Regions from separate parts of the Streptomyces sp. NPDC093568 genome, predicted to be linked through region 2. Evidence: predicted binding sites of a transcription regulator. Region 2 holds the regulator's gene; each other region holds the start of a gene.

The links. The regulator HrcA, encoded in region 2, represses chaperone genes, less so after heat shock. The targets are predictions, from matches to a motif close to TTNGCACTCNGNNNNNCNGAGTGCNAA.
Region 1: groES (co-chaperone GroES) is a predicted target of HrcA. The motif match lies at 4,408-4,434, and genes of this name have one in related genera.
Region 3: groL (chaperonin GroEL) is a predicted target of HrcA. The motif match lies at 4,653-4,679, and genes of this name have one in related genera.

Annotation. Positions count from the first base shown of each region.
Region 1 is NZ_JBIWJD010000007.1:223,251-233,698, forward strand. It holds gene ACIRD7_RS27535 (MOSC domain-containing protein) at 1-445, shown strand, start outside; gene ACIRD7_RS27540 (SDR family NAD(P)-dependent oxidoreductase) at 592-1,365, shown strand; gene ACIRD7_RS27545 (ester cyclase) at 1,451-2,143, shown strand; gene groL (chaperonin GroEL) at 2,207-3,835, opposite strand; gene groES (co-chaperone GroES) at 3,953-4,261, opposite strand; gene ACIRD7_RS27560 (polysaccharide deacetylase family protein) at 4,481-5,287, opposite strand; gene ACIRD7_RS27565 (polysaccharide deacetylase family protein) at 5,284-6,234, opposite strand; gene ACIRD7_RS27570 (methyltransferase domain-containing protein) at 6,335-7,525, shown strand; gene ACIRD7_RS27575 (RNA polymerase sigma factor) at 7,526-8,824, opposite strand; gene ACIRD7_RS27580 (YciI family protein) at 8,907-9,263, opposite strand; gene ACIRD7_RS27585 (LCP family protein) at 9,374-10,432, opposite strand.
Region 2 is NZ_JBIWJD010000002.1:417,408-427,855, reverse strand. It holds gene ACIRD7_RS11485 (SpoIIE family protein phosphatase) at 1-748, shown strand, start outside; gene hemW (radical SAM family heme chaperone HemW) at 792-2,024, shown strand; gene ACIRD7_RS11475 (Uma2 family endonuclease) at 2,127-2,699, shown strand; gene ACIRD7_RS11470 (DUF3097 domain-containing protein) at 2,683-3,492, opposite strand; gene ACIRD7_RS11465 (MBL fold metallo-hydrolase) at 3,524-4,267, opposite strand; gene hrcA (heat-inducible transcriptional repressor HrcA) at 4,434-5,450, shown strand; gene dnaJ (molecular chaperone DnaJ) at 5,451-6,587, shown strand; gene ACIRD7_RS11450 (nitronate monooxygenase) at 6,678-7,763, shown strand; gene ACIRD7_RS11445 (16S rRNA (uracil(1498)-N(3))-methyltransferase) at 7,760-8,518, shown strand; gene ACIRD7_RS11440 (VOC family protein) at 8,537-8,929, shown strand; gene ACIRD7_RS11435 (hypothetical protein) at 8,990-9,547, shown strand; gene ACIRD7_RS11430 (S41 family peptidase) at 9,593-10,448, shown strand, end outside.
Region 3 is NZ_JBIWJD010000006.1:142,001-152,448, forward strand. It holds gene ACIRD7_RS24435 (trehalose-6-phosphate synthase) at 1-878, opposite strand, end outside; gene ACIRD7_RS24440 (glucosyl-3-phosphoglycerate synthase) at 974-1,918, opposite strand; SAM riboswitch class I at 2,050-2,219, shown strand; gene thrC (threonine synthase) at 2,238-3,524, shown strand; gene ACIRD7_RS24450 (ubiquitin-like small modifier protein 1) at 3,571-3,846, shown strand; gene ACIRD7_RS24455 (cold-shock protein) at 4,289-4,495, shown strand; gene groL (chaperonin GroEL) at 4,843-6,465, shown strand; gene ACIRD7_RS24465 (NADH:flavin oxidoreductase) at 6,801-7,928, shown strand; gene ACIRD7_RS24470 (MFS transporter) at 8,068-9,516, shown strand; gene ACIRD7_RS24475 (hypothetical protein) at 9,520-10,092, opposite strand; gene ACIRD7_RS24480 (DinB family protein) at 10,122-10,448, opposite strand, start outside.

The sequences.
Region 1 (10,448 bases), on a different contig from region 2:
CCTCGACGAGTGGGAGCGCGAGCTGGGACGGCCGCTGACGAACGGCGTCTTCGGCGAGAACCTCACGACCTCCGGCCTCGACGTGTCCGGCGCGCTGATCGGCGAGCGCTGGCGGATCGGGCCGGAGGTGGTGCTGGAGGTCACGAGCGGCCGGATCCCCTGTCGCACCTTCCAGGGTCATGTGGGCGAGAAGCAGTGGGTGAAGCGGTTCACGGCGAAGGGCGCGCCGGGCGCGTATCTGCGGGTGATCGTGCCGGGCGAGATCCGGGCCGGTGACGCGCTGGAGGTCATTCACCGGCCGGGCCACGACGTCACGGTCGCGCTTCAGTTCCGTGCGGTCACGACGGACCGGTCGCTGCTGCCCCGGCTGCTGACGGCGGGCGAGGCACTGCACCCGGAGTCGCTGGAGGCGGCGCACAAGTACGTGGCCCAGCACGGCTCCTGACAGGGCATCACGCCGCCCTCCCGGCGAACTCGCCCCCGGCGACGGGCCACGGGCTCGCGCGGCGCGCGCCTGCGTCCGGACCGCACCGCCCGGGCGGGGCTGTGCGGTAAGCGGATGCACCTGGTCCGGGTCACTAATCTTGGGCCATGACAACGGCATTGATTACGGGATCGACCGCGGGGATCGGCGCCGCCTTCGCGCGCCGGCTGGCCGCCGACGGGCATGACCTCGTCCTGGTGGCCCGGGACACCAAGCGGCTGCGGGAACAGGCGACCGAACTGCACGACCGGCACGGCGTCGAGGCCGAGGTGCTCACCGCCGACCTCGCGCAGGACGCCGGCATCGAGTCGGTCGCCGCCCGCCTCGGCGACCGCAGGAACCCCGTCGACCTGCTGATCAACAACGCCGGATTCGGCAACAAGGGCCGCTACCTCGACGTCACCATGGCCGACGAGCTGAAGATGCTCAAGGTGCACTGCGAGGCCGTGCTGCGCCTGACGTCGGCGGCGGCCGAGGCGATGCGCGAGCGCGGGCGGGGCGGCGTCGTGAACGTCGCGTCCGTGGCGGCGTTCGTACCGCGCGGGACGTACGGCGCGTCCAAGGCGTGGGTCGTGCAGTTCACGCAGGGGGCGGCGCGGGATCTGGCCGGCAGTGGGGTGCGGTTGATGGCGCTGTGCCCGGGGTTCGTGCGGACCGAGTTCCACGAGCGGGCCGGGATGGGCACCGACAACATCCCGGGGTGGATGTGGCTCGACGCGGACAAGCTGGTGGCGGCGGCGCTCGGGGATCTGGCGCGGGGGAAGTCGGTGTCGATCCCGGACGCCCGGTACAAGGTGCTGCTGGGCGCGGCGAAGCTGGTGCCCCGCGGGGTGCTCGGCGGGATCAGCTCGCGGACGGGGCGGAAGTACGGGCCGCAGTAGAGGGCTTCGACAGGCAGGGCCCGGCGCCCACGGGGACAATGGTGCTGTCCAGCCCCACCCAGGGCACCGGGGAGGCGACGGCGCCATGACCTTCGTACAGCTCATCGATTGCAGGACCAGCCGCTTCGACGAGATGAACCGGCTGATGGACAGGTGGGTCGAACAGACCAAGGGAAAGCGGACGGCGACGCACGACGTCATCGGGCGGGACCGGTCCGACACCTCGCACTTCGTCGAGATCGTGGAGTTTCCGTCGTACGAGGAGGCGATGCGCAACTCCGGTCTTCCCGAGACCGATCGGATCTTCCAGGAGATGGTCGCCCTCTGTGACGAGACGCCGACCTTCACGGATCTGGACGTCGTGCGGGACGAGCAGCTGAACGTCCTTGCCGCGCGGGCTTTCTTCACGGACCTGGGCCGGGTCGGGCCGGACGCGCTCACCCAGCACGTCACGGAGGACTACGTCGATCACGATCCGTCCTACCCGCAGCCCGTCCAGGGGATCGAAGCCATGCGGGAGCAGGTCGCGGGGTGGTACGGCGCCTTCGACTTCACGTTCCGGATCGACGACCAGCTGGCCCAGGACGACCGGGTGTGTACTCGGTGGACGTGGACCGCGCGGCACAAGGGGGAGTTCCTCGGGATCCCGGCGACCGGGCAGGACGTGACCATGCAGGGCACGACCTGGCAGCGGTTGCGGGAGGGGAGGATCTGTGAGGGGTGGTGGATGTACGACCGGGCGGGGTTGCTGGAACAGCTGGGGGTACTCGGTCAGTGATACGCCCGCGAAGGGAGAAGCCCCCGCTGCGACCGCAGCGGGGGCTTCTTCGTGGTGCGTGCCTCAGTGGGCGTGGCCGTGCCCGTGGCCACCGGCGGCCGCCGGCTCCTCCTCTTCCTTCTTCTCGACGACCAGGGTCTCGGTCGTCAGGAGGAGGGAGGCGATGGAGGCGGCGTTCTCCAGGGCGGAGCGGGTGACCTTGACCGGGTCGATGACGCCGGCCTTGACCAGGTCGCCGTACTCGCCGGTCGCGGCGTTGTAGCCGTTGCCCTTCTCGAGCTCGGCGACCTTGGAGACGATGACGTAGCCCTCCAGGCCGGCGTTCTCGGCGATCCAGCGCAGCGGCTCGACGGCGGCCTTGCGGACCACGGAGACACCGGTGGCCTCGTCGCCGGTCTTGTCGAGGTTGCCCTCGAGGACCTTGACGGCGTGGACCAGAGCGGAGCCACCACCGGAGACGATGCCCTCCTCGACCGCGGCGCGGGTCGCGGAGATGGCGTCCTCCAGACGGTGCTTCTTCTCCTTCAGCTCCACCTCGGTGGCGGCGCCGACCTTGATCACGCACACGCCGCCGGCCAGCTTCGCGAGGCGCTCCTGGAGCTTCTCGCGGTCCCAGTCGGAGTCGGTGTTCTCGATCTCGGACTTGATCTGGGCGACCCGGCCCTGGACGGCCTCGGACTTGCCGGCGCCGTCGACGATCGTGGTGTCGTCCTTGGTGACCGTGACGCGGCGGGCGGAGCCCAGCACCTCGAGGCCGACCTGGTCGAGCTTGAGGCCGACCTCCTCGGAGATGACCTCGGCGCCGGTCAGCGTCGCCATGTCCTGCAGCATCGCCTTGCGGCGGTCACCGAAGCCGGGGGCCTTGACGGCGACCGCGTTGAAGGTGCCGCGGATCTTGTTGACGACCAGGGTCGACAGGGCCTCGCCCTCGACGTCCTCGGCGATGATCAGCAGCGGCTTGGAGGCACCGGCCTGGATGACCTTCTCCAGCAGCGGCAGCAGATCCTGGATGGAGGAGATCTTGCCCTGGTTGATGAGGATGTAGGGGTCCTCCAGGACGGCCTCCATGCGCTCCTGGTCCGTCACGAAGTACGGCGACAGGTAGCCCTTGTCGAAGGCCATGCCCTCGGTGAAGTCCAGCTCCAGACCGAAGGTGTTGGACTCCTCGACGGTGATGACACCGTCCTTGCCGACCTTGTCCATCGCCTCGGCGATGAGCTCGCCGACCTGCTGGTCCTGGGCGGACAGCGCGGCGACGGCGGCGATGTCGGACTTCTCGTCGATCGGGCGGGCGGTCGCGAGGAGGTCCTCGGAGACGGCGGCCACGGCCGCGTCGATGCCCTTCTTGAGCGCGGCCGGGGAGGCACCCGCGGCGACGTTCTTCAGGCCCTCGCGGACCAGGGCCTGGGCCAGCACGGTGGCGGTGGTCGTACCGTCACCCGCGATGTCGTTGGTCTTGGTCGCCACCTCCTTCACCAGTTGGGCACCGAGGTTCTCGTACGGGTCCTCGACCTCGACCTCACGGGCGATGGTCACACCGTCGTTGGTGATGGTGGGCGCGCCGAACTTCTTGTCGATGACGACGTTGCGGCCCTTGGGGCCGATCGTCACCTTGACCGTGTCGGCCAGCTTGTTGACGCCGCGCTCGAGGGCGCGACGGGCGTCCTCGTCGAACTTCAGGATCTTCGCCATGACAGCGGGAGCCCTCTCGGAATCTGTGGGTTAAAAGACACTGCGCCCCGGGCGCCCGGCTTCTTATGTGGTCGCGGGGGCCAGGGGCGCAGCTGGAAGCAAAATGCTCGAGGTGTCTTACTTCTCGATGACCGCGAGCACGTCGCGGGACGAGAGGACGAGGTACTCCTCGCCGTTGTACTTCACCTCGGTGCCGCCGTACTTGCTGTACAGCACGATGTCGCCGACCTTCACGTCGAGCGGAAGGCGCTCGCCGTTCTCGAAGCGACCCGGGCCCACGGCCAGGATGACGCCCTCCTGGGGCTTCTCCTTGGCGGTGTCCGGGATGACCAGGCCAGAGGCGGTGGTCTGCTCCGCGTCGAGCGGCTGGACCACGATGCGGTCCTCAAGCGGCTTGATGGCAACCTTGGAGCTGGTGGTCGTCACGATCCGACCTCCCCCTTCGGAGATCTCACGGGGTTAACTGTCTGAGGTGGCGACCAGGTGGATCCGTCGTCGCGGGTGCCGGACCTGCCCGTCGCGTTGTTGGCACTCTCCAGTGGGGAGTGCCAGAGCCGAGACTATGACCGCGATTAGCACTCGGTCAAGCGGACTGCTAATTCACGGCGGCGCGGCGTACCTGGGCGGCGTACCGGACGGCCCGCGCTACAGGTAGTCCTCCAGGCGCCCCACCGTCAGCCCCTGCCGCTGGATCTCCCGCAGCAGCCGTGTGGTCCGCTCCCTCAGGCTCAGCCCGGCCGGCTCACCCGAAGGGACGGACACGATGTCGCCGGGGCGCAGGCGCGCCGGCCCCTTCGCGTACGTCAGCTCACCGTCCCCCTCCATCGCCGCCCGCCACAGCACGACCGCCGTCACCCCGCAGTGGGCGGCGGCGCGCAGCGTGGTGGTGTCGTACGTGCCGTAGGGCGGGCGGAAGAGGCGGGGGCGGATGCCGAAGCGGGCGCGGAGCTTGTTCTGCTGGCCGCAGATCTCGGCGCGCTGGCCGGCGTACGGCAGTCCGCGCAGGGCGGCGTGGTCGAGGGTGTGGTTCTGGATCGACGCGCCGACCGACCGCAGGCGCGCGAAGTGGCCGTATCCCGGGCCGACCACGCTGTCGGTGAGGAACATGCTGACCGGCAGCCGCAGCTCGCGGACCATGTCGACGAACCGGGGGTCCTTCTCGGCGCCGTCGTCGTAGGTCAGGAAGACGACCTTGCGGTGGGTGTCGACCCGGTGGACCACGGGCAGCGGGCCCTCGGCCGGCCGCGGCGGTCGCCGGGCGGGCGGGGACGGGGGCGCGGGCAGCGGGGCGCTCAGGCCCCAGTGGCGGTACGGCTCTGTCGTGTGCGTCGGGTTCTTCGCCGACCGTGCCGTCCGGTCGCGGGGGTCGGCCGAACCGGCCGCGCAGCCGGCGAGCAGGGCTGACGCCAGGACCACGGCCGCGAACCCCCGCGCCCCCGGCGCCGGCCTCACAGGTAGTCCTCCAGCCGGGCCACGGCGTACCCCTCGGCCGTCACCTTGTTCAGGAACCGGCGGATCATGTCGGGCATTGTGCCCTTCCAGTCCGCCCGGCCCCGGAAGTGAGTGAGCACGATGTCACCCGGTCGGATCTTCCGGTCCGACTCGCGGTACTCCCAGTGGTCGACGAACACCTCCTCGTTCCACAGCGGGACGTACTCGATGCCGCAGGACTTCGCGGCGCGCAGGGTGCCGCGGTCGTAGTTGCCGAAGGGCGGGCGGAAGAGCACCGGGCGCTTGCCGTAGCGCTCCTCGAGGACCTCCTGCATGCCGCAGATCTCGTGCCGCTGGCGGCGGTAGGAGAGGGCGGGCAGGTAGGGGTGGTGGAGGGTGTGGTTGTTCAGCGTGACGCCCTCGCGCTGCATCCGCCGGAAGTAGCCGTAGTCGTCCTCGATCAGGTAGTCGCTGAGGAAGGCGGTGTACGGCACCCGCAGATCGCTCATCATCCGCAGGAACACCGGGTCCTTCTCGGCGCCGTCGTCGATGGTGAGGAAGACGACCCGCCGGCTGGTCGGAACGGTCGTGAAGACGGGTGGCAGGCCGAGCTCCTCGTGTCCGGCGACCTCGAAGCCGTCACGGGTGGTGATCCTCGGCTTGGTGACCGGGGGCGGCGGGGGTGTGAGCGGGACCCGGTCCAGCCGCCAGCGCCGGGCGGCGGCGAGGCGGGCGGCGTGGGACTGGAACTTCTTGGGGTGCGCGCGCGAGTGCGGGGGCGCGGCGGTGACCGGTGGCGGCGCCTTGAGCGGCCCGCGGGACGGCGTGGGGCCCGCCGACCCGGCGACGCCGGCCCCGGTCCCGCCGGGCTGCGTACAGCCGGAGGCGACGGCGGCCACGGCGAGCAGGGCGATGAGGCCACGGACACGCACACGACGACTTTTGTCATTTTGTACTACTAGTCGCATGGAGCCGGATCTTGGCAGGCACCCGCCCCGAACCGGAGCCGACACCGCGGCCGGCGGCGGACCATCCACCGACTGGCCCACAGAGCGGGCGGTGCACCGGCTGACCGACAATGACCCGGTGAACGACCACCTCGCCGCCTTCTCCTCCCTGCAAACCGCCGAGGGCCGCGCCCTCCTCGACGCCGTCCGGGACACCGACCCCGCCGACGAACTCGCCGTCGCCACCAGACTGCGCCGCGAGCACCCCGCCGAGCTGGTGTCGGCCGCCCTCGGGCAGGCGCGGCTGCGGCAGCGGGCGGTGGCGAAGTTCGGGGCGGCGGACGCGGGGCGGATGTTCTTCACGCCCAACGGGGTCGAGCAGTCGACGCGGGCGAGTGTCGCCACGTACCGGGCCGCGCGGATGCGGGAGCTGGGGATCGGCTCGGTCGCCGACCTGTGCTGCGGGATCGGGGGCGACGCGATCGCGCTGGCGCGGGCCGGGATCCGGGTGCTGGCGGTGGACCGGGATCCGGTGACGGCGGCGGTGGCGCGGGCCAACGCGGAGTGCCTCGGGCTCGCCGGACTCATCGAGGTGCGGGAGGCCGACGTCACCGAGGTGGACACGGCCGGGTACGACGCCGTGTTCGTCGACCCCGCCCGGCGCGGCGGGCGGGGACGGGTCTTCGACCCCGAGGCGTACTCGCCGCCGCTGTCCTGGGCGGTCGAGACGGCCCGCAAGGCCCCGCGCGCCGCGCTGAAGATCGCGCCCGGGATTCCGCACGAGACGGTCCCGGACGAGGCCGAGGCCGAGTGGATCTCGGACGGCGGGGACGTGAAGGAGGCGGTGCTGTGGTTCGGCACCGACCCCGGGGCGGTGCGGGCCACCCTGCTGCCGGGCCCGCGCACGCTGCTCTCCCGCGGCCTCCCCGACCCCGGAGTCCGGCCCGTCGGGCGGTACTTGTACGAGCCGGACGGCGCCGTCATCCGCGCCCATCTGGTCGCCGAGGTCGCCGAAGAGCTGGACGGCGGGCTGATCGACGCGACCATCGCGTACGTCACCTCGGACAGCCTGCGACCGACGCCGTATGCGACGGCGTACGAGATCACCGACCAACTCCCCTTCAACGTCAAGAAGTTGCGGGCCCTGCTGCGGGAGCGGGAGGTCGGCGTGCTGACCGTGAAGAAGCGCGGCTCGGCCGTCGAACCGGAGGAGCTGCGCAAGAAGGTCAAGCCGCAGGGCCCCCACTCGGCGACCGTGTTCCTGACCCGGGTGGCGGGGGCGCCGACGATGCTGGTGGGGCGGCCCGCGTAGTCACGCCCCGGCCTCCGCCGCACGCTTCAGCAGCATCTCGCGCTCCGGCTCGTTCCGTGTCAGCGCCGCCGCGCGTGCGAACTCCGCCCGTGCCTCGGCCGTACGGCCGAGGCGCAGCAGCAGGTCGCCGCGCACGCTCGGGAGCAGGTGGTAGTCCCGCAGGGCCGGTTCGGCGGCGATGGCGTCGACGATCTCCAGGGCCGGCTCAGGTCCCTCGGACATCGACACGGCGACCGCGCGGTTCAACTCGACCACCGGGGAAGGGGTTCGGGCGGCGAGAAGGGCGTAGAGGGTGGCGATGGTGGTCCAGTCGGTCTCCTCGTACGTGTACGCGTGCGCGTGGCAGGCGGCGATGGCCGCCTGGAGGGCGTACGGGCCGGGGGCACCCGGGGCCGTGGCGTCCGCGCGGGACAGGGCCGTGATGCCGCGGGCGATGAGCATGCGGTTCCAGCGGCCGCGGTTCTGGTCCTTGAGGAGGATCGGTTCGCCGGACGGGCCGGTGCGGGCCGCCGCGCGGGACGCCTGGAACTCGAGGAGGGCGGTCAGGGCGTGCACCTCCGGCTCCTTCGGCATCAGCCCGGACAGCACCCGGGCCAGGCGCAGCGCGTCCTCGCACAGTGCCGGGCGCAGCCAGTCGTCGCCGGCGGTGGCGGCGTACCCCTCGTTGAAGATCAGGTAGATCACGTCGAGCACCGAGCCGAGCCGGGCCTCGCGGTCGGGGCCGTACGGCACCTCGAAGGCGACGTTCCTGGTGGCGAGCGTGCGCTTGGCGCGGACGATGCGCTGGGCGACCGTCGGCTCCGGGACCAGGAAGGCCCTCGCGATCTCCGGCGTCGTCAGACCGCCGAGCAGGCGCAGGGTGAGGGCGATGCGGGCCTCCGGCGACAGCACCGGGTGGCAGGTGGTGAAGACCAGGCGGAGCAGGTCGTCGTCGATGTCGTCGGGGTCGTACAGGGCGGCGGGTACCTCGGGCGGCGCCGTCGTCTCCAGGTCGCGGCCGATCTCCGCGAGCTTGCGGGCGTAGTTCTCGCGGCGGCGGATCAGGTCGACGGCGCGGTGCCTGGCGGCGGTCATGAGCCAGGCGCCGGGGTTGTCGGGCACGCCGTCGCGCGGCCACTGCTCCAGCGCGGCGACCAGCGCGTCCTGCGCGAGTTCCTCGGCGATGCCGACGTCCCGGACCATGCGGGTGACGGCGGCGATGACCCGCGGCGACTCGAGGCGGAAGACGGTCTCGACGGTCGCCGTGGCGTCGGCCGGGGCACGGCCGGTGTCTGCGGTGGGCTGGGGCTGCGGTTCCACAGCCCACCATCAGACACCCCTGCGGTGACAGAGCCAAGGAACCGGCTCGGCGGGCTCGGCCCGCTCAGCCGGCCCGGCCGGCTCAGTTCTCGGCGATCTCGCGCACCTCGCAGGTCACCGTCCACTCCTCGCCGTGCACCTTCACGAACCGCTTGGTCCACTCCAGTGCCTCGGCCATGTCCTTGCACTGCATGAGCGCGTAGCCGCCGACGACCTCCTTGGACTCGGTGAAGGGCCCGTCGGTGACGGAGATCCTGCCGCCCTCCCAGTGCACACGGCTGCCCTGCGCGGACGGCGTCAGTCCGGCCGTGTCGAGCATGACCCCGGCCTTGGTGATCTCCTCCAGCAGCTCACCCATGCGCTGCATCAGCTCGGGGCTGGGGCCCTCGGCGGGGGCGGTGGCCTCGTCGATCTTCACGAGGGACAGGTAACGGGGCATGGTGGCTCCTCGAACGCGTCGGGCCGGGTCCTTCCCGGCCTCTCACCCCTGCGTCGAACGGCGGACCGCGGGATCGACACGCTTCCTGGAATTCCTCGCGGAACTTTTTCTCACCGCAGCGACTCCCACAGCTCCCCCGCCTCCGGCTCCCGGGCGACCACCCGGTCGCTGTCCGACGGCGCCGGCACGACCGGCATCATGACCGTGCGCACCGCGTCCGAGGAAAGGCCCCGCAGGCTCTGCCCCAGGCCGGTCAGTTCGCTCAGCGAGTCCAGGCCGGTGTCCGTGGTCAGGCCGGCCGTCACCGCGTCGGCGACCCGGTAGAGCCGGGCGGGGTCGGTGAGCAGGGAGGTGGCGGAGATCTGGTCCAGCAGGGCCTTCACCAGCCGCTGTTGGAGACCGATCCGGCCGAGGTCGCTGCCGTCGCCGATGCCGTGCCGGGTGCGGGCGAGGGCCAACGCCCGTGTCCCGTCGAGGTGATGGGTGCCCGCCGCCAGGGTCAGGTGGCTGTCCTCGTCGTCGATGTCCTCGTCGGTGGTGACCGTGACGCCGCCCAGCGCGTCCACCAGCTTCGCGAAGCCGGAGAAGTCGATCTCGATGTAGTGGTCCATGCGGATGCCCGTGATCGACTCGACGGTCTTGACCGCGCAGACGGGGCCCCCGACCGCGTACGCGCTGTTGAACATGGAGTTGTACGCCACCTCCGTCGAACCCCCTGACGGCAGCGGGCAGGACGGGCGGGTGACCAGGGTGTCGCGCGGGATGCTCACGACCGTCGCCGCGGTGCGGCCGGCGTCGAGGTGGACCACCATCGCCGTGTCGGAGCGGGCGCCGGTGCTGCTGCCGCCGCCGAGCTCCTGGTTCTCCTCGCCGCTGCGTGAGTCCGAACCGAGGACCAGGATGTTGAGGGCCCCAGTCGGCAGGGGCGACGCCGAGGGGGACGGGGTCGTCATCGCCCTCGGCGGGCGGTCGTCGCCGAGCGCGTTGTCGATGTCGACGCTCTTGATGTTGTCGTTGAGGTGCCAGTAGACCCAGCCCGCCGCCGCCACGGCCAGAGCCAGGGTGCCCGCCAGGAGAAGACCGGCGGCCTTGACCGCCCTCGACCGCCGGCCCGGTCGTCTGCCGTCGTCCCCGTTCGTTTCCCGCCCGTTCGCGTCAAGTCCCGTCACAGGCAGGAACGTACGT
Region 2 (10,448 bases):
GCTGCCCGGCGCCGTCGCGGAGATCCCCGGGGTGGTCAGCGCCCTCGTGTACGAGCCGTGCGACAAGGGCGGTCCGAGCGGCGACTTCTACGACCTGTTCCCGGCCGGCGACGGCCGCTGGTGCTTCGCCATCGGCGACGTCCAGGGCAAGGGCCCCGAGGCGGCGGTGGTGATCGGCATCGCGCGGCCCTGGCTGCGGCTGCTGGCCCGCGAGGGCTACCGCGTCTCCGACGTCCTCGACCGCCTCAACCAGCTGCTCCTCGACGACGCCACCGAGGCCGCCGACGCCGCGGCCCGCGCCCTGGTCGGCCCGATGGCCCCCGGCGACGGCCCCCAGACCCGCTTCCTCTCCCTGCTCTACGGCGAACTGACACCCGTCGACGGCGGCATCCGCTGCACCCTCGCCTCCGCCGGCCACCCGCTGCCGCTGCTGCTCGGCACGGACGGCGAGGTGCACACCGTCGCCCAGCCGCAGACCCTGCTCGGGGTCGTCGAGGACGCCACGTACCGCAGCGAGACCTTCGAGCTGTGCTCCGGCGACACCCTGCTGTGCGTGACCGACGGGGTGACCGAGCGGCGCAGCGGCACCCGCCAGTTCGACGACGGCGACGGCCTCGCCACGGCACTCGCCGGGTGCGCCGGGCTGAACGCCGAGCTGATCGCGGAACGGATCCGCAGGCTCGTCCACGAGTTCGGCGGGCGCCCGCCGGAGGACGATCTGGCGCTCCTGGTGCTCCAGGCCGAGTGACCGGCGGGGAAGGACACCCGCGGAGTACGGGACAATGGAACCCATGCCCTCCGCACTCCCCGACGGCGAGCCCGTCCCCGCCGACGGCGCGCTGCCGCTGACCGCGCTCGCCGCCGCGGCCGACCGCCCCCTCGGCTTCTACCTGCACGTCCCGTACTGCGCGACCCGCTGCGGCTACTGCGACTTCAACACATACACGGCGACCGAGCTGCGCGGCACGGGCGGAGTGCTCGCGTCCCGCGACAACTACGCCGAGACCCTCGTCGACGAGGTCCGCCTCGCCCGCAAGGTCCTCGGCGACGACCCCCGCGAGGTCCGCACCGTCTTCGTCGGCGGCGGTACGCCCACCCTGCTGGCCGCCGGTGATCTCGTACGGATGCTGGGGGCGATCCGCGACGAGTTCGGACTGGCGCCGGACGCGGAGATCACGACGGAGGCGAACCCGGAGTCGGTCGACCCGGCGTATCTGGCCACCCTGCGCGAGGGCGGTTTCAACCGGATCTCCTTCGGCATGCAGAGCGCGCGCCGGCACGTGCTCAAGATCCTGGACCGCACGCACACCCCCGGCCGCCCCGAGGCCTGCGTCGCGGAGGCCCGCGCGGCCGGCTTCGAGCACGTCAACCTGGACCTGATCTACGGCACCCCGGGCGAGTCGGACGACGACTGGCGCGCGTCGCTTGAGGCGGCGCTGGGTGCGGGGCCGGACCACATCAGCGCGTACGCCCTGATCGTGGAGGAGGGCACACAGCTGGCCCGCCGTATCCGCCGGGGCGAGGTCCCGATGACGGACGACGACATCCACGCCGACCGGTACCTGATCGCCGACGAGGTGATGGCGGCGGCCGGTTTCGACTGGTACGAGGTCTCCAACTGGGCCACCTCCGAGGCCGCCCGCTGTCTGCACAACGAGCTGTATTGGCGCGGTGCCGACTGGTGGGGCGCGGGGCCGGGCGCCCACTCGCATGTGGGCGGGGTGCGCTGGTGGAACGTCAAGCACCCGGGTGCCTACGCGGCGGCGCTGGCGTCGGGGCGGTCGCCGGGGGCCGGCCGCGAACTGCTGTCGGAGGAGGACCGGCGGGTGGAACGGATCCTGCTGGAGCTGCGGCTGCGGGAGGGCGTGCCGCTGGAGCTGCTGCGGGAGGAGGGGCTTGCGGCTTCTCGGCGGGCGCTGGGGGAGGGGCTGCTGGAGGCTGGGCCGTACCAGGAGGGGCGTGCGGTGCTGACGCTTCGGGGGCGGTTGCTGGCTGATGCGGTGGTCAGGGAGTTGGTGGACTGATCACGCGGGCGAGTGAATCGGTGCGGAACGTCGGTTCGGTCCCTAACCTGATTCGTAGGCTGCCGCTGTACACGCGGCGGCAGGGAGCGGAGGGCCACGGAGATGACCGCTGTGGATGAACGCCGGGTGCATGAGGCCTTCGAGAACCTTGAGGTTCCGGAGGGTTTCAAGGCTGAGCTCATCCGGGGGGAAATCGTGATGATGGCGGGGCCGGACAAGGTCCACAATCGAATCGTTCAGTTCGTTCAGGACCAGATTCCCGCCGACCGATGGGACCGGCTGCAAACCCAGGACGTGGCCTTTCCCGCTGAGGACAGCGAGCCCCAGCCGGATCTCGTGGTCATGGAGATCGGTGCCGATGACAGTCCGGGACGCCTCGTACCCGGACCGGCAGTCACGATGCTGGTGGAGGTCGTCTCCAAGACCAGTGTCCACCGGGACTATGTGGAGAAGCGCTCGATCTACGCTGCGGGACACGTCCCCGTCTACCTGATCATCGACCCCTTCAAGGCCCAGTGCCTGGTGCTCACAGAGCCGGTCGGCACAAGCTTGTCAGCGGACTATCAAACGAAGAGGACCCGCAAGTTCGGCGACCCGGTGCCGTTGCCGATCATCGGTATCGATCTCGACACCAGCAGGTTCGGCACTCTGCCCCCTCTCACGGCTGCAGGGTGACGAAGTCGATCAGCTCCTCCACCCGCCCCAGCAACGCCGGCTCCAGGTCCTTGTAGGACCCCACCCGCTTCAGAATCGCCTGCCACACCGCCCCGGTGTTCTCCGACGGCCAGCCCAGCGCCCGGCACACCCCGGTCTTCCAGTCCTGCCCGTGCGGCACCCGGGGCCACGCCTCGATCCCCAGGCAGGCCGGCTTCACCGCCTCCCAGATGTCGATGTACGGGTGGCCCACGACCAGCGCGTGCTCGCTCGTCACCGACTCGGCGATGCGCCACTCCTTCGTGCCGGGCACGAGGTGGTCCACCAGGACCCCCAGCCGCGCATCCGGACCGGGTGCGAATTCGGCCACGATCGACGGCAGGTCGTCGACGCCCTCCAGGTACTCCACGACCACGCCCTCGATGCGCAGGTCGTCGCCCCACACCTTCTCGACCAGCTCGGCGTCGTGCCGGCCCTCGACGTAGATACGGCCGGCGCGGGCGACGCGGGCGCGGGCGCCGGGAACGGCCACCGAACCGGATGCCGTACGGGTGGGACGTACGGGAGCCGCCCCCGAGGGCCGTACGAGCGTCACCACCTTGCCCTCCAGCAGGAAGCCGCGCGGCTCCAGCGGGAACACCCGGTGCTTGCCGAAGCGGTCCTCCAGGGTCACCGTGCCCGCCTCGCAGCGGATCACCGCGCCGCAGAATCCCGTGCCGGGCTCCTCGACCACCAGGCCGGGCTCCGCCGGGACCTCGGGGACGGGCTTGGGCTTCTTCCAGGGCGGGGTCAGGTCGGCGGAGTACTGGCGCATTCGGATGACGATAGGAGAAGCGCCCCCGCGGTCACCGCGACACGCCGAATCTCGACGCGAGCTCGTCGCGCTGGCGCCGCACGAACCCGGCGTCCACCACCGCTCCGTGACCGGGCACGTACAGCGCGTCCTCGCCGCCCAGGTCCAGCAGCCGGTCCAGGGCGGCCGGCCAGTGCGACGGTACGGCGTCGGGGCCCGCCTGCGGCTCGCCGGACTCCTCCACCAGGTCGCCGCAGAAGACCACCTCCCGGTCGGCGGAGACCTCGCCCGGCACCAGCACGACCAGGTCGTGGGCGGTATGGGCCGGGCCCACGTTCGCCAGCAGGACCTGGCGGCCGCCGCCCAGGTCGAGCGTCCACTCGCCGCTGACCTGGTGGTGGGGGTGGATCAGCGCGTCCACCGCCTCCTCGGCCGCGGCCGCGTCCAGGCCGTTGCCGACCGCGTCCGCGCGCAGCTCCTCACGCGCGTGCCGCCCCTGGAACACTGTGTCCATGCCCACCGGGCCGTAGACCTCGGCCCCCGCGAACGCCGCCGCCCCGAAGACGTGATCGAAGTGGGGATGCGTCAGCGCGAGATGAGTCACACGGTGACCGGTGAGCCACTGCGCCTGGGTACGCAACCGCGCGCCCTCGGCGAGGCTCGAACCGGCGTCGACGACCAACGCGGCGCCGTCCCCCACGACCAGTCCCGCCGTGCAGTCCCACACCGGAAGACGGCACCGGCCCACCCCGGCCGCCAGCCGCTCCCACCCCAGCTCTTCCCAAGTCACCGTCATACGGCGACGCTAGCGGGGACACCACCGTCGGGCACGGCGGACCTGGCCCGGCCTTGCCCGGGGCGTACCCCACCGCCGTACACTGGCCGGGGACGGCTGGCACTCGGATGGACAGAGTGCCAGGAAATGCGCCAAGGGGCACGACTTCTGGAGGTGAGTGCGGAAGATGCTGAGCGAACGCAGGCTTCAGGTTCTGCGCGCCATCGTCCAGGACTACGTCGGCACCGAGGAGCCGGTCGGGTCGAAGGCCCTGACCGAGCGGCACAACCTCGGCGTCTCCCCGGCCACCGTGCGCAACGACATGGCGGCCCTGGAGGACGAGGGCTTCATCGCCCAGCCGCACACCAGCGCCGGGCGCATCCCGACCGACAAGGGCTACCGGCTGTTCGTCGACAAGCTCGCCGGCGTCAAGCCGATGACCCCGCCCGAGCGGCGCGCCATCCAGAACTTCCTGGACGGCGCCGTCGACCTCGACGACGTGGTGGCCCGCACGGTACGGCTGCTCGCGCAGCTCACCCGGCAGGTCGCCGTCGTGCAGTACCCGTCCCTGACCCGGTCCACCGTCCGGCACGTCGAGCTGCTCTCGCTCGCACCCGCGCGCGTGATGCTCGTGCTGATCACGGACACCGGCCGGGTCGAGCAGCGGATGGTCGACTGCCCGGCGCCGTTCGGCGAGGCCTCGCTCGCCGATCTGCGCGCGCGGCTCAACAGCAGGGTCGCCGGACGCCGGTTCACGGACGTCCCGCGGCTCGTCGAGGACCTCACCGAGGCCTTCGACGTCGAGGACCGAGGCACCGTCTCGACCGTGCTCTCCACCCTCCTGGAGACGCTCGTCGAGGAGAACGAGGAGCGGCTGATGATCGGCGGCACCGCCAATCTCACCCGCTTCGCACATGACTTCCCCCTCACCATCCGGCCGGTCCTGGAGGCCCTGGAAGAGCAGGTCGTCCTCCTCAAGTTGCTTGGCGAGGCGGGGGATTCGGGCATGACCGTGCGCATCGGGCACGAGAACGCCTACGAGGGACTCAACTCCACGTCCGTCGTGTCGGTGGGCTACGGTTCGGGCGGCGAGGCAGTCGCCAAGCTCGGCGTGGTCGGACCGACCCGCATGGATTACCCGGGAACGATGGGAGCGGTACGCGCAGTGGCACGTTACGTCGGACAGATCCTGGCGGAGTCGTAAGTGGCCACGGACTACTACGCCGTGCTCGGCGTGCGTCGCGACGCGTCGCAGGAAGAGATCAAGAAGGCCTTCCGGCGGCTCGCCCGCGAGCTGCACCCGGACGTCAACCCGGATCCGAAGACCCAGGAGCGGTTCAAGGAGATCAATGCCGCTTACGAGGTGCTGTCGGACCCGCAGAAGAAGCAGGTCTACGACCTCGGCGGCGACCCGCTGTCCCAGGCGGGCGGCGCGGGAGCGGGCGGCTTCGGCGCGGGCGGCTTCGGGAACTTCTCGGACATCATGGACGCGTTCTTCGGTACGGCGTCCCAGCGCGGCCCGCGCTCGCGCACCCGGCGCGGCCAGGACGCGATGATCCGGCTGGAGGTCGAGCTCGACGAGGCGGCCTTCGGCACCACGAAGGACATCCAGGTCGACACGGCCGTCGTCTGCAACACCTGTAACGGTGAAGGGGCCGCGCCCGGCACCTCCGCCCAGACGTGTGACATGTGCCGCGGCCGCGGTGAGGTGTCGCAGGTGACGCGGTCCTTCCTGGGCCAGGTCATGACCTCGCGCCCCTGCCCGCAGTGCCAGGGCTTCGGCACCGTCGTCCCGACGCCGTGCCCCGAGTGCGCCGGCGACGGCCGCGTACGGTCCCGGCGCACCCTGACGGTCAAGATCCCGGCCGGTGTCGACAACGGCACCCGGATCCAGCTCGCCGGCGAGGGCGAGGTCGGGCCCGGTGGCGGTCCCGCCGGTGACCTGTACGTCGAGATCCACGAGCTGCCGCACACGACCTTCCAGCGGCGCGGCGACGACCTGCACTGCACGGTGACGATCCCGATGACCGCGGCGGCGCTCGGCACGAAGGTGCCGCTGGAGACGCTGGACGGCATGGAGGAGGTCGACATCCGGCCCGGCACCCAGTCCGGCCAGTCGATCCCGCTGCACGGCCGGGGCGTCACCCACCTGCGCGGCGGCGGCCGCGGCGACCTCATCGTCCACGTCGAGGTCACGACGCCGACCAAGCTCGACCCCGAGCAGGAACGACTGCTGCGCGAACTGGCCAAGCTGCGCGGCGAGGAGCGTCCGCAGGGGCAGTTCCAGCCGGGGCAGCAGGGGTTGTTCTCCAGGTTGAAGGATGCGTTCAACGGACGCTGAGTCCGGTGGGGCGGGCCCTGTGCAGTCCCCGTGCATTGCACGGCCCAGGGCCGATTCGGACTTGTTCGGAGGACGTGACAACATGCGGTCATGTCCTCCGCGCTGACCGATCTCTTCCCGCATCCGATCGTGCAGGCCCCCATGGCAGGCGGCGTCTCCGTGCCGCAGCTCGCCGCTGCCGTGGCCGAGGCCGGTGGGCTGGGGTTTCTCGCCGGCGGGTACAAAACCGCCGACGGGATGTACCAGGAGATCAAGCAGCTGCGGGGACTGACCCAGCGGCCCTTCGGCGTCAACCTGTTCATGCCGCAGCCCGACTACGCCGACGCCGCGGCCGTGGACGTCTACGCGCATCAGCTCGCCGGTGAGGCCGCCTGGTACGAGGTCGAGCTGGGGGACCCCGACAGCGGCCGCGACGACGGCTACGAGGCCAAGCTCGCCGTGCTGCTGGACAACCCGGTGCCGGTCGTCTCGTTCCACTTCGGCGTGCCCAGCGCCGACGTACTGGAGTCGCTGCGCCGCGCCGGCACCCTCACCCTCGTCACCGCCACCACCCCGGACGAGGCCCTCGCCGTGGAGCGGGCCGGCGCCGACGCGGTGATCGTGCAGGGCGTCGAGGCCGGCGGCCATCAGGGCACCCACCGCGACAACCCCGAGACCGACGGCACCGGCATCGGACTGCTGTCCCTCGTCGCCCAGGTCCGCGAGACGGTGAGCCTGCCCCTCGTCGCCGCCGGCGGCATCATGCGCGGCAGCCAGATCGCCGCCGCCCTCGCGGCCGGCGCCAGTGCCGCCCAGCTCGGCACCGCCTTCCTCGCCACCCCGGAGTCCGGCGCCCACGCCCTGCACAAGCAGGCGCTGACCAACCCCCTGTTCGTCCGCACCGAGCTGACCCGCGCCTTCTCCGGACGACCCGCGCGCGGCCTGGTCAACCGCTTCATGCGCGAGCACGGCCCGTACGCCCCCGCCGCCTACCCCGAGATCCACCACCTCACCTCGCCGCTGCGCAAGAAGGCCGCCTCCTCCGGCGACCCGCAGGGCATGGCGCTGTGGGCGGGGCAGGGCCACCGCATGGCCCGCGAGCTGCCCGCCGGACAGCTGGTGGAGGTCCTGGCCGCCGAGTCGGCCGCCGCGTCGACAGCGTTGTCGTCGTACCCGCAGGGCGGTGCCGGCCGATGACCGCGCCGGTCTTCGTCGTCGAGTCGCTGGAGCGGGCCACCGGTCCCGCCGGCGGCGAGTACGTGCTCGACGGGCCCGAGGGGCGGCACGCGGTCTCCGTGAAGCGGCTGCGGCCCGGCGAGGACGTCGTCCTCACCGACGGGCACGGGCGCTGGGCCGAGGGCGTCGTCAAGGCGGCCGAGGGCAAGGACCGGCTGGTGCTGGAGCTGGGCGCGGTGGCCGAGGAGCCGCCGCAGCCGCCCCGGATCACCGTCGTCCAGGCCCTGCCCAAGGGCGACCGCGGTGAGCTGGCCGTCGAGACCATGACCGAGACCGGCGTCGACGCGATCGTGCCGTGGGCGGCGGCCCGCTGCATCACGCAGTGGAAGGGCGAGCGCGGCGCCAAGGCGCTCGGCAAGTGGCGGGCGACGGCCCGCGAGGCCGGCAAGCAGTCCCGCCGGGTGCGCTTCCCCGAGGTCGCGGAGGCGGCGACGACCAAGCAGGTCGCGGCGCTGCTCGCGGCAGCCGACTTCGCCGCCGTCCTGCACGAGGACCGCGACTACGGCAGCGAGCCGCTCGCGACCGCCGAACTGCCCGCCGAGGGCGAGATCGTGCTCGTCGTCGGACCCGAAGGCGGTGTGTCCCCCGAGGAGTTGGCCCTCTTCGAGGAGGCCGGGGCGAAGGCGTACCGTCTGGGCCGTACCGTCCTGCGCACGTCCACCGCCGGCACCGCGGCGACGGCACTGCTCCTCGGCCGCACCGGCCGCTGGTCCTGACAGGGAGGGACGTCCGCCGTGGAACTCGCCCAAGTGCGGCTGCTGGTCGGCGACTTCACCGCCTGCTACCGGTTCTACGCCGACGTCCTCGGCCTCAAGCCGCAGTCCGGCGCGACGGACGGGCCGTACGAGAAGTTCAGCCCCACGACCGGCTCGGCGGGGATCGCCCTGCAGGACCGGGCGATGATGGCCGAGGTCCTCGGCGAACTCGGCGACCACGCCACCGGCCACCGCTCCCTGGTGGTCCTGCGGGTGGACGACCTGGACGCCTACTGCGAGCGGCTCGCCGAACGGGGCGCCGCCCTCCTGCACGGCCCCGCCCCGCTGACCGACCGCATGCGGGTCGCCCACCTCAAGGACCCGGAGGGCAACCTGGTGGAACTCCAGGAGTGGCTGCTGCTGCGCGGCTGAGCAGCGAGTGGCCGTATGCGCTCTACCGCGTCGGCCGGGACAGTGGCAGGCTGCCCTCCCATGGGGGCTTTCAGCAGGATTTGGGGTCGCGCGGGGCTGCGCCCGCGTGGGGCGCGGGCGGTGGGTGCGGCGGGCCTCGCGGTCGTCGCCGTCGCCGGGGTCGGCGGCTGTGATCCGGGCGGGCTGAGCACCGCGACCGTGGCGTTCACGACCGACCAGACCGTCACCGCGGAGCTGGAGCGGCAGAAGGCCGACGTGCAGTGGCTCAACTGCACCGGCTCCTACGCCGGTGGTGGCAACGGCAACAGCTCGCCGACGGCCGGTGAGAACACCGTCGTGAAGGTCGACTGCGAGGGCGAGACCTCCGACGGCAAGGACATCACCGTCACCGGCCGGATCACCCGGGCCGTCAGCGGCTCCTGCGTGCGCGGGGACCTCGTCGCCAAGATCGGCGGCAAGGAGTGGTTCCACGTGAACGGGCTGGGCAACTGCGACGCCACACCCTCGCCGGTCAACCCGCCCGGCGGCGGTCAGCAGCCCGGCCCCACCGTCACGGTGACCGTCACCAAGACCGTCTACTGCAAGCAGCACCCCGGCTGCTGGCCGGAGGGCAAGTGATCCAAAGGGCTGTTCGCGCGCGCGGCGCCTGCTTAGGGTGATCGGGTGACACAGTCCGCGACGTCTGTTCCGGCCTCGGCCGCACCCCCCGCGCCCTCGTACCTGCGGTATCCGCATCTGCACGGCGACCTGGTCGCCTTCACCGCCGAGGACGACGTCTGGCTCGCCCCGCTCGACGGCGGCCGCGCCTGGCGGGTCAGCGCCGACAACGTGCCGGTGACCCGGCCGCGCATCTCGCCCGACGGCACGACCGTCGCCTGGACCTCCACTCGCGACGGCGCCCCCGAGGTGCACATCGCCCCGGTCGACGGCGGCCCCGCCAAGCGCCTGACCCACTGGGGCAGCTGGCAGACCCGGGTGCGCGGCTGGACCCCGGACGGCCGGGTCCTCGCGATCAGCACCCGCGGCCAGGCGGGCGGCCGCCGCACCTGGGCCCATACGATCCCGCTCGACGGCGGCCCGGCCACCACCCTGCCGTACGGCCCCGTCGGCGACGTCGTCCACGGACCGCACCTCGTGCTCGCCTCGGCGCCGATGGGGCTGGAGGCGGCCCGGTGGAAGCGCTACCGGGGCGGCACGGCGGGCAAGTTGTGGATCGACCGCGACGGCGACGGGGAGTTCGTACGGCTGCACGAGGAGCTGGACGGGAACCTCGAGGATCCCCTGTGGGTGGGGGAGCGCATCGCCTTCCTCTCCGACCACGAGGGGGTCGGGGCGCTCTACTCCTCCCTCGCCGACGGGACCGACCTGCGACGGCACACCGCCCTCGACGGCTTCTACGCCCGGCACGCCGCGAGCGACGGCACCCGCGTCGTCCACGCCCGCGCCGGTGAACTGTGGCTCCTCGACGACCTCGACGGCGCCGAGCCGCGCCGGCTCGACATCCGGCTCGGCGGGCAGC
Region 3 (10,448 bases), on a different contig from region 2:
AGGCCGCGCACGATGTTCTTGGACAGCTCGGTCCGGTCGACCCGCACGATCGTCCGGCGGGCCGTGCCGTCCGGGGCGGTGCCGATCTCGTCCTTCAGCGCCGCCGTCCGCTCGGCCACGTCGGCCTCGTGCGCACGTGCCCGCAGGAAGTCCGCGTCCGCCCCCAGGCCGTGCACGCCGACCCGCGTGTCCCCGAGCCCTCCCGCGAACCGCGCGCAGCACTCCTCGAACGCGTCCGCCCAGCGCCGGGTCAGGAACCCCAGCCGGTCCGCGCCGAGCATCCCGCGCAGCACCTGCCCGGCGATGTCGTCCGGCAGCATCCGGAAGTACTCCGGCGGCGCCCACGGGGTGTGTGAGAAGTGGCCGATCCGCAGGTCGGGGCGCAGTTCGCGGAGCATCCCGGGCACCAGCGTCAGGTGGTAGTCCTGGACCAGGACCGCCGCCCCCGGCGCCGCCCGCGCGGCCAGCGCCTCGGCGAAGGCGCGGTTGTAGGTCTCGTACGACGCCCACTGCTGCCGGAACTGCGCGTCGAAGACCGGCTCCAGTGGCGTCTGGTACAGCATGTGGTGGACGAACCACAGCACCGAGTTCGCGATGCCGTTGTACGCGTCCGCGTGCACGTCGGCCGGGATGTCCAGCATCAGCACGCCGTCCTCGCCGACCCCGCGCCGCACCGCCTCGCGGTCCCCGTCGGACAGCGCCGAGCACACCCACAGGGCGCCCGCGTCCGGTCCGATCGCCGACAGTCCGGAGACGACTCCGCCGCCGCCCCGTTTGGAGTGCAGCGAGCCGTCGCCCCGCACCTCGTACGAGACCGGGCCGCGGTTCGAGGCGACCAGGACCTTGGCAGCATCGTGCGCATCCTGCGTGGAAGCCATACGCCTCAACCTAGCCCTCCCCGGAAACGCTCAAACGTACGGTTCCGCTCAGTGGGGGGCACTTGTACGCCCTGTATACGGCCGGTTTCCGGCGTTTACGCGACCTTCCTTGTCGCGTACTCGGCGATCTCCACCATGGGCGGCCGCTCCTCGGTGTCCACGGAGTACGTACGCGGCTCGAAACCGTCCTCGCCGCGCTCGAACTGGGTCAGCGACGGCCGCACCATGTGCCCGCGCGCCAGCCGCAGCTGTGCCGTGCGGTAGATCGCGGCGGACATCCGGCCGAGCGCCTGCCCGTCCTGGTGCCGGTGCTTGCGCACCCCCACGTCGACCTGGGCGAGCGAGTCCAGGCCCACCAGGTGCAGGGCGTCGACCAGCATGCCCAGCTCGACGCCGTATCCCACCGGGAACGGGAGCTGCTCCAGCAGCGACCTGCGCGCCGCGTACTCGCCGCCCAGCGGCTGCACGAAACCGGCCAGCTGCGGCCAGTGCATGTTCAGCAGCGGGCGCGCCATCAGCTCGGTGACCCGGCCGCCCTGTCCGGCCGCCGAGCCGAGCGGGCGGTCGTACATCGCCTTGACCAGATCCACGCCCGGGTCGGTGAGCAGCGGGCCCACGATCCCGGAGACGAAGTCGGAGGAGAACTCCTTCAGGTCGGCGTCGACGAAGCAGACGATGTCCCCGCTGGTGACCAGCAGCGAGCGCCACAGCACCTCGCCCTTGCCGGGCACGGCCGGGATGCGCGGGAGGATCTCGTCCCGGTGCACCACCCGCGCGCCCGCCGCGGCGGCGACCTCGGCGGTGCGGTCGGTGGAGCCGGAGTCCACCACGACGATCTCGTCGACCAGCGGGACCTGCCGTACGAGGTCATGGGCGATGACCGCGACGATCTCGCCGACCGTCTCCTCCTCGTTGAGCGCGGGCAGCACCACGGAGACCGACTGGCCCGTTCGCTGCTTGGCGGCCAGGATGTGATGTGGCGGGCGGTCGGTGACGGACCAGGAGCGGCTGCTCAGCCAGCGCTCGACTTCTTCCAGCACGGTTGGCGGCTCCTCACGGTTGTCTCGCGTTACGGACTGCTCTCTCAACTGTCCTGGCGTTCGGTTACAGTCTTGAACAACGCGGATGACCATCGCATGTCCGAGGCCGTCCGTCGTCAACAACCGAATACCGCTCATCCAGAGGGGCAGAGGGATACGGCCCGATGAAGCCCCGGCAACCCTCCAGTCGGTTCTCGTAGATCAGCGTCGATCGTCACAGTTGATCGTCTTCGCGAGGCTCCCGGCTAGGGAAGGTGCCAAATCCGTCTCACGACGAGATGCGTCGTGAGGAAGATGAGGAGAAAGGGCCTCGCCTCACATGGCTGTGCAGACTGTTGCAAGCACCACCGACTCCACCGTAGACCTCGGTCCCGCCGCGGCGCTGTCCTGCCGCGAGTGCGGCCACCGGGTACCGCTCGGCCCGGTCTTCGCGTGCGAGGAGTGTTTCGGCCCGCTGGAGATCGCCTACGACTTCTCGGCCTACGACACCGAGGAGCTCCGCAAGCGGATCGAAGCGGGCCCCGCGAACATCTGGCGCTACGCGCCCCTGCTGCCCGTCCCCGCCGACGTGGCCACCAAGCCGAACCTCAACCCCGGCTGGACCAAGCTCGTCCAGGCCGACAACCTCGCGCGTGAGCTCGGCGTCGACGCCGGCAAGCTCTTCGTCAAGGACGACTCCGGCAACCCGACGCACTCCTTCAAGGACCGTGTCGTCGCCCAGGCCCTGGAGGCCGCCCGCGCCTTCGGCTTCACCACCCTCTCCTGCTCCTCCACCGGCAACCTGGCCGGTGCGGTGGGTGCCGCGGCGGCCCGCGCCGGCTTCCGCTCGTGCGTGTTCATCCCGCACGACCTGGAGCAGGGCAAGGTCGTCATGGCCGCGGTCTACGGCGGCGAGCTCGTCGGCATCGAGGGCAACTACGACGACGTGAACCGTTTCTGCTCCGAGCTGATCGGCGACCCGGCCGGTGAGGGCTGGGGCTTCGTGAACGTCAACCTGCGGCCGTACTACGCCGAGGGCTCCAAGACCCTGGCCTACGAGATCTGCGAGCAGCTCGGCTGGCGGCTGCCCGACCAGATCGTCGTCCCGATCGCCTCCGGCTCGCAGCTCACGAAGATCGACAAGGGGCTGCAGGAGCTGATCAAGCTCGGGCTGGTCGAGGACAAGCCGTACAAGATCTTCGGTGCGCAGGCCGAGGGCTGCTCGCCGGTGTCGGCCGCGTACAAGGCGGGGCACGACGTCGTCCGCCCCCAGAAGCCGAACACCATCGCCAAGTCGCTGGCGATCGGCAACCCGGCGGACGGCCCGTACGTCCTCGACATCGCCCGCCGTACCGGCGGTGCGGTGGAGGACGTGACCGACGAGCAGGTCGTCGACGCGATCAAGGTGCTCGCCCGGACCGAGGGCATCTTCGCGGAGACCGCGGGCGGGGTGACCGTCGGTGTCACCAAGAAGCTCATCGACAACGGTGTGCTCGACCCGAACCTCACGACCGTCGTGCTCAACACCGGCGACGGGCTCAAGACGTTGGATGCGGTGGCCGGTACGGGGCTCACTGCGACGATTCGTCCCAACCTGGAATCGTTCCGCGAGGCAGGCCTCGTCTGAGCTGTCCGTCCCACCGAAGCCGCACACCGACCGGAGGTCACACCGCATGAGCGTCAACGTCCGCATCCCCACCATCCTGCGCACCTACACCGGCGGGCAGGCCGAGGTCGCCGCCGAAGGTGCCACCCTCGGCGAGGTCATCGCCGACCTGGAGAAGAACCACACCGGGATCGCCGCCCGCGTGCTCGACGACCAGGGCAAGCTGCGCCGGTTCGTGAATGTGTACGTCAATGACGACGACGTGCGTTTCGAGCAGGGCCTGGAGACCGCCACCCCGGACGGCGCCGGCGTCTCCATCATTCCGGCCGTCGCCGGCGGCTGACCGAATGACCGATCATTACCATCGGTAACCCCGGTCACCAAGAGTTCATCGAATTGCCCCCTCCGTGAGAGAAGCGGAGGGGGCAATTCTGTGTGGTTGAGCGAGGTACAGTTGGGGAACGTGCCGCCGATCTCCGAGTCGGTTGCCCTTGATTTCTGCCGTAAGCCCGACAAGAAGTAGCCAAAGTGTGCGGGTTTTATGCGGCTTTTGTTCCGTTTGCCGGGTCCGACTTGACCTGAAGTCAGCGGAATTGTCCCCACATTCCCGACCGGTCGTGCCCGGATTTCTCGTCCGATTGACCTGTTGCAGACGGCAGTTGGGCAGATACATTCAGCCGCGGTCGACGCGTTCCGGCGCACGCCCCCGACCGATGGGGGGTGAGGTCTGACCCGGATCCGCGAAGTGTGGATCTGTGCAAGGGCCAGTAATAGGGGAGTTAGGCATGGCTCAGGGCACCGTCAAGTGGTTCAACGCGGAGAAGGGGTACGGCTTCATCGCGGTCGACGGTGGTGCGGATGTTTTCGTCCACTACAGCGCGATCCAGATGGACGGGTACCGCACCCTGGAAGAGGGCCAGCGGGTCGATTTCGAGATCTCGCAGGGTCAGAAGGGGCCGCAGGCGGACATGGTCCGGCTGGCGACCAGCTGAAGCACGCGTCGACTTAAAGCAGCGACGTTCTTCTTCGAAGGGCCCGCACCTCCCGGGGTGCGGGCCCTTCGCCGTGCCCCGGGAGGCCGGCCCCCTTCGCCGTGCCCCGGGGGCCGGTCCCGGAGACCCCCCAAGGGGGCCCGATCCCCGAGAGCTGCTTGCACTCTCATGGGCCGAGTGCTAATCATTGGCGTTAGCACTCTGAAGGTGAGAGTGACAACGAAGGACCGGGTCGGTGAGGCCCGCAGGCCGGGTGGGGAAGGAACCCACGAGGCAGGCGAGCCGTCCGTCGCGGGCGCGGGCGCGGTCCGAAGGAATCACCCCCAGTCCTGGAGGGACCACTTCACATGGCCAAGATCATCGCGTTCGACGAGGAGGCGCGGCGCGGCCTCGAGCGCGGCATGAACCAGCTCGCGGACGCCGTCAAGGTGACGCTCGGCCCCAAGGGCCGCAACGTCGTCCTCGAGAAGAAGTGGGGCGCCCCCACGATCACCAACGATGGTGTCTCCATCGCCAAGGAGATCGAGCTCGAGGACCCGTACGAGAAGATCGGCGCCGAGCTGGTCAAGGAAGTCGCCAAGAAGACGGACGACGTCGCCGGTGACGGTACGACCACCGCGACCGTTCTCGCCCAGGCCCTGGTCAAGGAAGGCCTGCGCAACGTAGCCGCCGGCGCCAACCCGATGGCCCTCAAGCGCGGTATCGAGCGCGCCGTCGAGGCCGTCTCCGCCGCCCTGCTGGAGCAGGCGAAGGACGTCGAGACCAAGGAGCAGATCGCCTCCACGGCCTCCATCTCCGCCGCCGACACCCAGATCGGCGAGCTCATCGCCGAGGCGATGGACAAGGTCGGCAAGGAAGGCGTCATCACCGTCGAGGAGTCCCAGACCTTCGGTCTGGAGCTGGAGCTCACCGAGGGTATGCGCTTCGACAAGGGCTACATCTCGGCGTACTTCGCCACCGACATGGAGCGTATGGAGGCCGTCCTCGACGACCCGTACATCCTGATCGCCAACTCCAAGATCTCCGCGGTCAAGGACCTCCTCCCGCTGCTGGAGAAGGTCATGCAGTCGGGCAAGCCGCTGCTGATCATCGCCGAGGACGTCGAGGGCGAGGCCCTGTCGACCCTGGTCGTCAACAAGATCCGCGGCACCTTCAAGTCCGTCGCCGTCAAGGCCCCGGGCTTCGGCGACCGCCGCAAGGCGATGCTGAACGACATCGCCATCCTCACCGGTGGCGAGGTCATCTCCGAGGAGGTCGGTCTCAAGCTCGAGAACACCTCCCTGGACCTCCTGGGCAAGGCCCGCAAGGTCGTCATCACCAAGGACGAGACCACCATCGTCGACGGTGCCGGCTCCTCCGAGCAGGTCCAGGGCCGGGTCAACCAGATCCGCGCCGAGATCGAGAACAGCGACTCGGACTACGACCGCGAGAAGCTCCAGGAGCGCCTGGCCAAGCTCGCCGGTGGCGTCGCCGTCATCAAGGCCGGTGCCGCGACCGAGGTCGAGCTCAAGGAGCGCAAGCACCGCATCGAGGACGCCGTGCGCAACGCCAAGGCGGCCGTCGAGGAGGGCATCGTCGCCGGTGGTGGCGTGGCTCTGCTCCAGGCTTCCGGTGTCTTCGAGAAGCTGGAGCTGGAGGGTGACGAGGCGACCGGCGCTGCCGCCGTCAAGCTCGCCCTTGAGGCCCCGCTGAAGCAGATCGCCGTCAACGCCGGCCTCGAGGGCGGCGTCGTGGTGGAGAAGGTCCGCAACCTCACCCCGGGTCACGGCCTGAACGCCGCGACCGGTGAGTACGTCGACCTGGTCGCCGAGGGCATCATCGACCCGGCGAAGGTGACGCGCTCCGCGCTGCAGAACGCCGCGTCGATCGCCGCGCTGTTCCTCACCACCGAGGCCGTCATCGCCGACAAGCCGGAGAAGGCCGCCGCGCCCGCCGGTGGCGGTATGCCGGGCGGTGACATGGACTTCTGATCGACCTCGGGGTTTCGACTCCGGTTGATCAACGTCCTTACCGAGGGCGGTACTTCCTGTGGCGACAGGGGGTGCCGCCCTCGGTGCGTTTGGCGGGTGCGGGTGGTTCGTGGTTGCTCGCGCAGTTCCCCGCGCCCCTGAGCGGCATGCACTGCACGTACCTCAGGGGCGCGGGGAACTGCGCGACCAGCCCACGACCGCCCGCACCCGCCGACAAAGAGAACCCCCTTTTCGGGAATGTGCGGCCTCGTGAGATCAGTTGCTTAAGAGAGTGCAACAATGCGTGCGCACATACTGGGCGGTTAGCCGCCCCCCACTCCCGAGGAGCCCTCCACGTGACCGTCACCCAGCCCGCCGCCTCCCGCGCGGCCCAGATCCTGTCCCGGCCGACCGCGATCAACGGCCTCACCGTCCCGAACCGCATCGTGATGGCGCCGATGACCCGGATGTTCTCGCCGGGCGGCGTTCCCGGTGAGGACGTGCTGTCGTACTACGCGCGCCGGGCCGCCGCCGGGGTGGGGCTGATCGTGACCGAGGGGACGTACGTCGGTCACGAGTCCGCCGGGCAGAGCGACCGGGTGCCGCGGTTCCACGGCGAGGAGCAGCTGGCCGGGTGGGCGAAGGTCGCCGACGCCGTGCACGCCGCGGGCGGGACGATCGTGCCGCAGCTGTGGCACATCGGCATGGTGCGCCAGCAGGGCCAGCCGCCGTACGCGGAGGCCCCGGCCGTCGGTCCCTCCGGGCTGCGCATCGGCTCCGACGAGGTCACCGGGCGGGCGATGACCCGGAAGGACCTGGACGACGTGATCGGCGCCTTCGCCGAGGCCGCCGCCGACGCCGAGCGCATCGGCTTCGACGGCGTGGAGATCCACGGCGCCCACGGCTACCTGGTCGACCAGTTCCTGTGGGCGGGGACGAACCGCCGTACGGACGCCTACGGCGGTGACCCCGTCGCCCGTACGCAGTTCGGCGCGGAGATCGTGGCCGCCGTCCGCGAGAAGGTCTCCCCGGACTTCCCCGTCATCTTCCGCTACTCGCAGTGGAAGCAGGAGGCCTACGACGCCCGGCTCGCCGAGACCCCGGAGGAGCTGGAGGCCATCCTGGCCCCGCTCGCCGCGGCCGGCGTCGACGCCTTCCACGCCTCCACCCGCCGCTACTGGATCCCGGAGTTCGACGGCTCCGACCTCAACCTCGCGGGCTGGACGAAGAAGCTGACCGGCCGGCCCACCATCACCGTCGGCTCGGTCGGCCTGGACGGTGAGTTCCTCGGCGCGTTCGTCGGCCAGGGCTCCGGGCTCAAGGGCATCGACGACCTCCTGGACCGCCTGGAGGCCGAGGAGTTCGACTTCGTCGCCGTCGGCCGCGCGCTGCTCCAGGACCCGGAGTGGGCGGCGAAGGTGCTGGACGGGCGTTTCGGTGAGCTGGCGGCGTACGACGCGGCCTCGCTGAAGACCCTGAGCTGACGTCCCCTGGTCACCCCCTCGACGGGGGTGGCCTGCGTTGCTTGAGTAAGTCAATCAACTGACTTAAGGTTGCCTGAGTCAATCAGAATGGGTCGATCAGACACCCTCGCCTTGCTCGAGCGCCGACGGAGGCTCCGCCATGTCCCACCCCCCATCGCCGAGGCCGAACGCCGTGGTGGCGGTGCTGGCCTTCGCCGGGATCGTCGTCTCGCTGATGCAGACGCTGGTCATCCCGATCGTCCCGGAGCTGCCGAAGCTGCTGGACGCTCCGGCCTCGGACACCGCCTGGGCGGTCACGGCGACCCTGCTCGCGGCCGCCGTGGCCACCCCCGTGATGGGCCGGCTCGGCGACATGTACGGCAAGCGGCGGATGCTGCTGGTCAGCGTCGTCATGCTGATCGGCGGGTCCGTCGTCTGCGGGCTCAGCGACTCGCTCGTGCCGATGATCGTCGGACGGGTGCTCCAGGGCCTGGCCTCCGGTGTGATCCCGCTCGGCATCAGCATCATGCGCGACGAGCTCCCCGCCGAGCGCCTCGGGTCCGCCACCGCCCTGATGAGCGCCTCGCTCGGCATCGGCGGCGCGCTCGGCCTCCCGGCCGCCGCCCTCATCGCGGACAACTTCGACTGGCACGTCCTGTTCTGGACGTCGGCCGCCATGGGTGTCGTCGCGCTGGTGTGCGTGGTGCTGTTCGTGCCCGAGTCCCGGGTGCGCTCCGGCGGCCGCTTCGACCTGGTCGGCGGCATCGGCATGGCGGCCGGGCTGGTCTGCCTCCTGCTCGCCATCTCCAAGGGCGCCGACTGGGGCTGGACCAGCGGCACGACGATCGGCCTGTGCCTGGCGGCCGTGGTGATCCTGCTCGCCTGGGGCTGGTGGGAGCTGCGTGCCGATCAGCCGCTGGTCGATCTCCGGACGACCGCCCGCCGTCAGGTGCTGGTCACCAACCTGGCCTCGATCGCGGTGGGCTTCGCGATGTTCGCGATGAGCCTCGTCCTGCCGCAGCTCCTCCAGCTCCCCGCGCAGACGGGTTACGGCCTCGGCAGGTCGATGCTGGTCGCGGGCCTGTGCCTGGCGCCCTCCGGCTTGGTCATGATGGCCACGGCCCCGGTGTCGGCGGCCATCTCCCGGGCCAGGGGTCCCAAGGTCACGCTGATGATCGGCGTGCTGATCGTGGCCGTCGGCTACGGCCTCAACATCGTCCTGATGTCCCAGGTCTGGCACTTCGTTCTGGTCGCCTGCGTCATCGGCGCGGGCATCGGATTCGCCTACGGCTCCATGCCCGCCCTCATCATGAGCGCCGTGCCCGCGTCGGAGACGGCCGCGGCGAACAGCCTCAACACGCTGATGCGTTCCCTCGGTACGTCCACGGCGAGCGCCGTCGCGGGCGTCATCCTCGCCCAGATGACGACGGACCTCGGCGGGTACGCGCTCCCGTCCGAGAACGGCTTCAAGGTGGTCCTGGCGGTCGGCGCCGGGGCGGCGCTGCTGGCGTTCGTGGTGGCGTCGTTCATTCCGCGGCAGGGGCCGGCCACCCCCGGGGAGCCGGTCGCGCGGGAGGCGGCGGAGCCGGCCGGAGCGACGGCCGAGTAGGGGCTAAAGGTTGCCCAGCGGCTCGATGTCGACCTTCACCGGAGTGCCCCAGACGCGCAGCACCTCGTAGTCGGTGAACTCGTGCACAAGCCGGTAGGCCATGGCGGGACGCGGTCCGCGACGCTGGGCGGCGAGATACAGCTCCGCCTCCCGGCGGTCGCGGCGCGGGGTGCCGCACAGCTGCCACTCCTGCCCGTTCCACAGCTCCGGCAGCCAGCGCTGCTGGGGCTGCGGGCGGTCGCCGCGGACGCCGTAGCGGGACGGGGCGGTGTGCTCCGGAGTGCGGGGGGCCGCCGGGCCCGAGCCGTTGTACTCGGAGCGGCGGGCCGCCCGGCGCCGGGTCTCGCAGAGCAGGCAGAGGTCCGGGGCGGCGGGGTCCACCGGGCCGCCCGGATGCTCCGGACACCGGGTCGTCCGGGCGGCGGTGACGCTCTCGTCCAGCAGGTCGAGGGCGCGGCGCAGGTCCGCCTTGACCTCGTGCAGCCTGGCGTCCGGGGTGTCGGCGGTGAGGGCCTCGCCGTGCTCGCCGAGGAGGCGGAGGGCTCGGCCCAGTGCCGTCAGTTGCGCGTGGTTCATGGAAGCCAGTCTGCCTGCTGGGCCCAGGGTCAGCCCATGCTCTTCGCCCCGTCCAGGGACTCCCGGAGGATGTCGGCGTGCCCGGCGTGCTGGGCCGTCTCGGCGATGATGTGCAGCAGCGCCCTGCGGGCCGACCAGCGGGCGCCGGGCTCAAACCACGGGGCCGAAGGCAGCGGGTGGGAGACGCCGAGGTCGGGCAGCTTGGCGACCAACTCGTCCGTGCGCCGGGCCACTTCCTCGTACTCGGCCAGCACCCCGGCCAGCGTCTCGCCGGGCAGCAGCCGGAAGTCGTCGGCCCGCTTGGCGAAGTCGGCCTCGGTCATGGCGCTGAAGTCGCCCATCGCCGACGGGCCCCG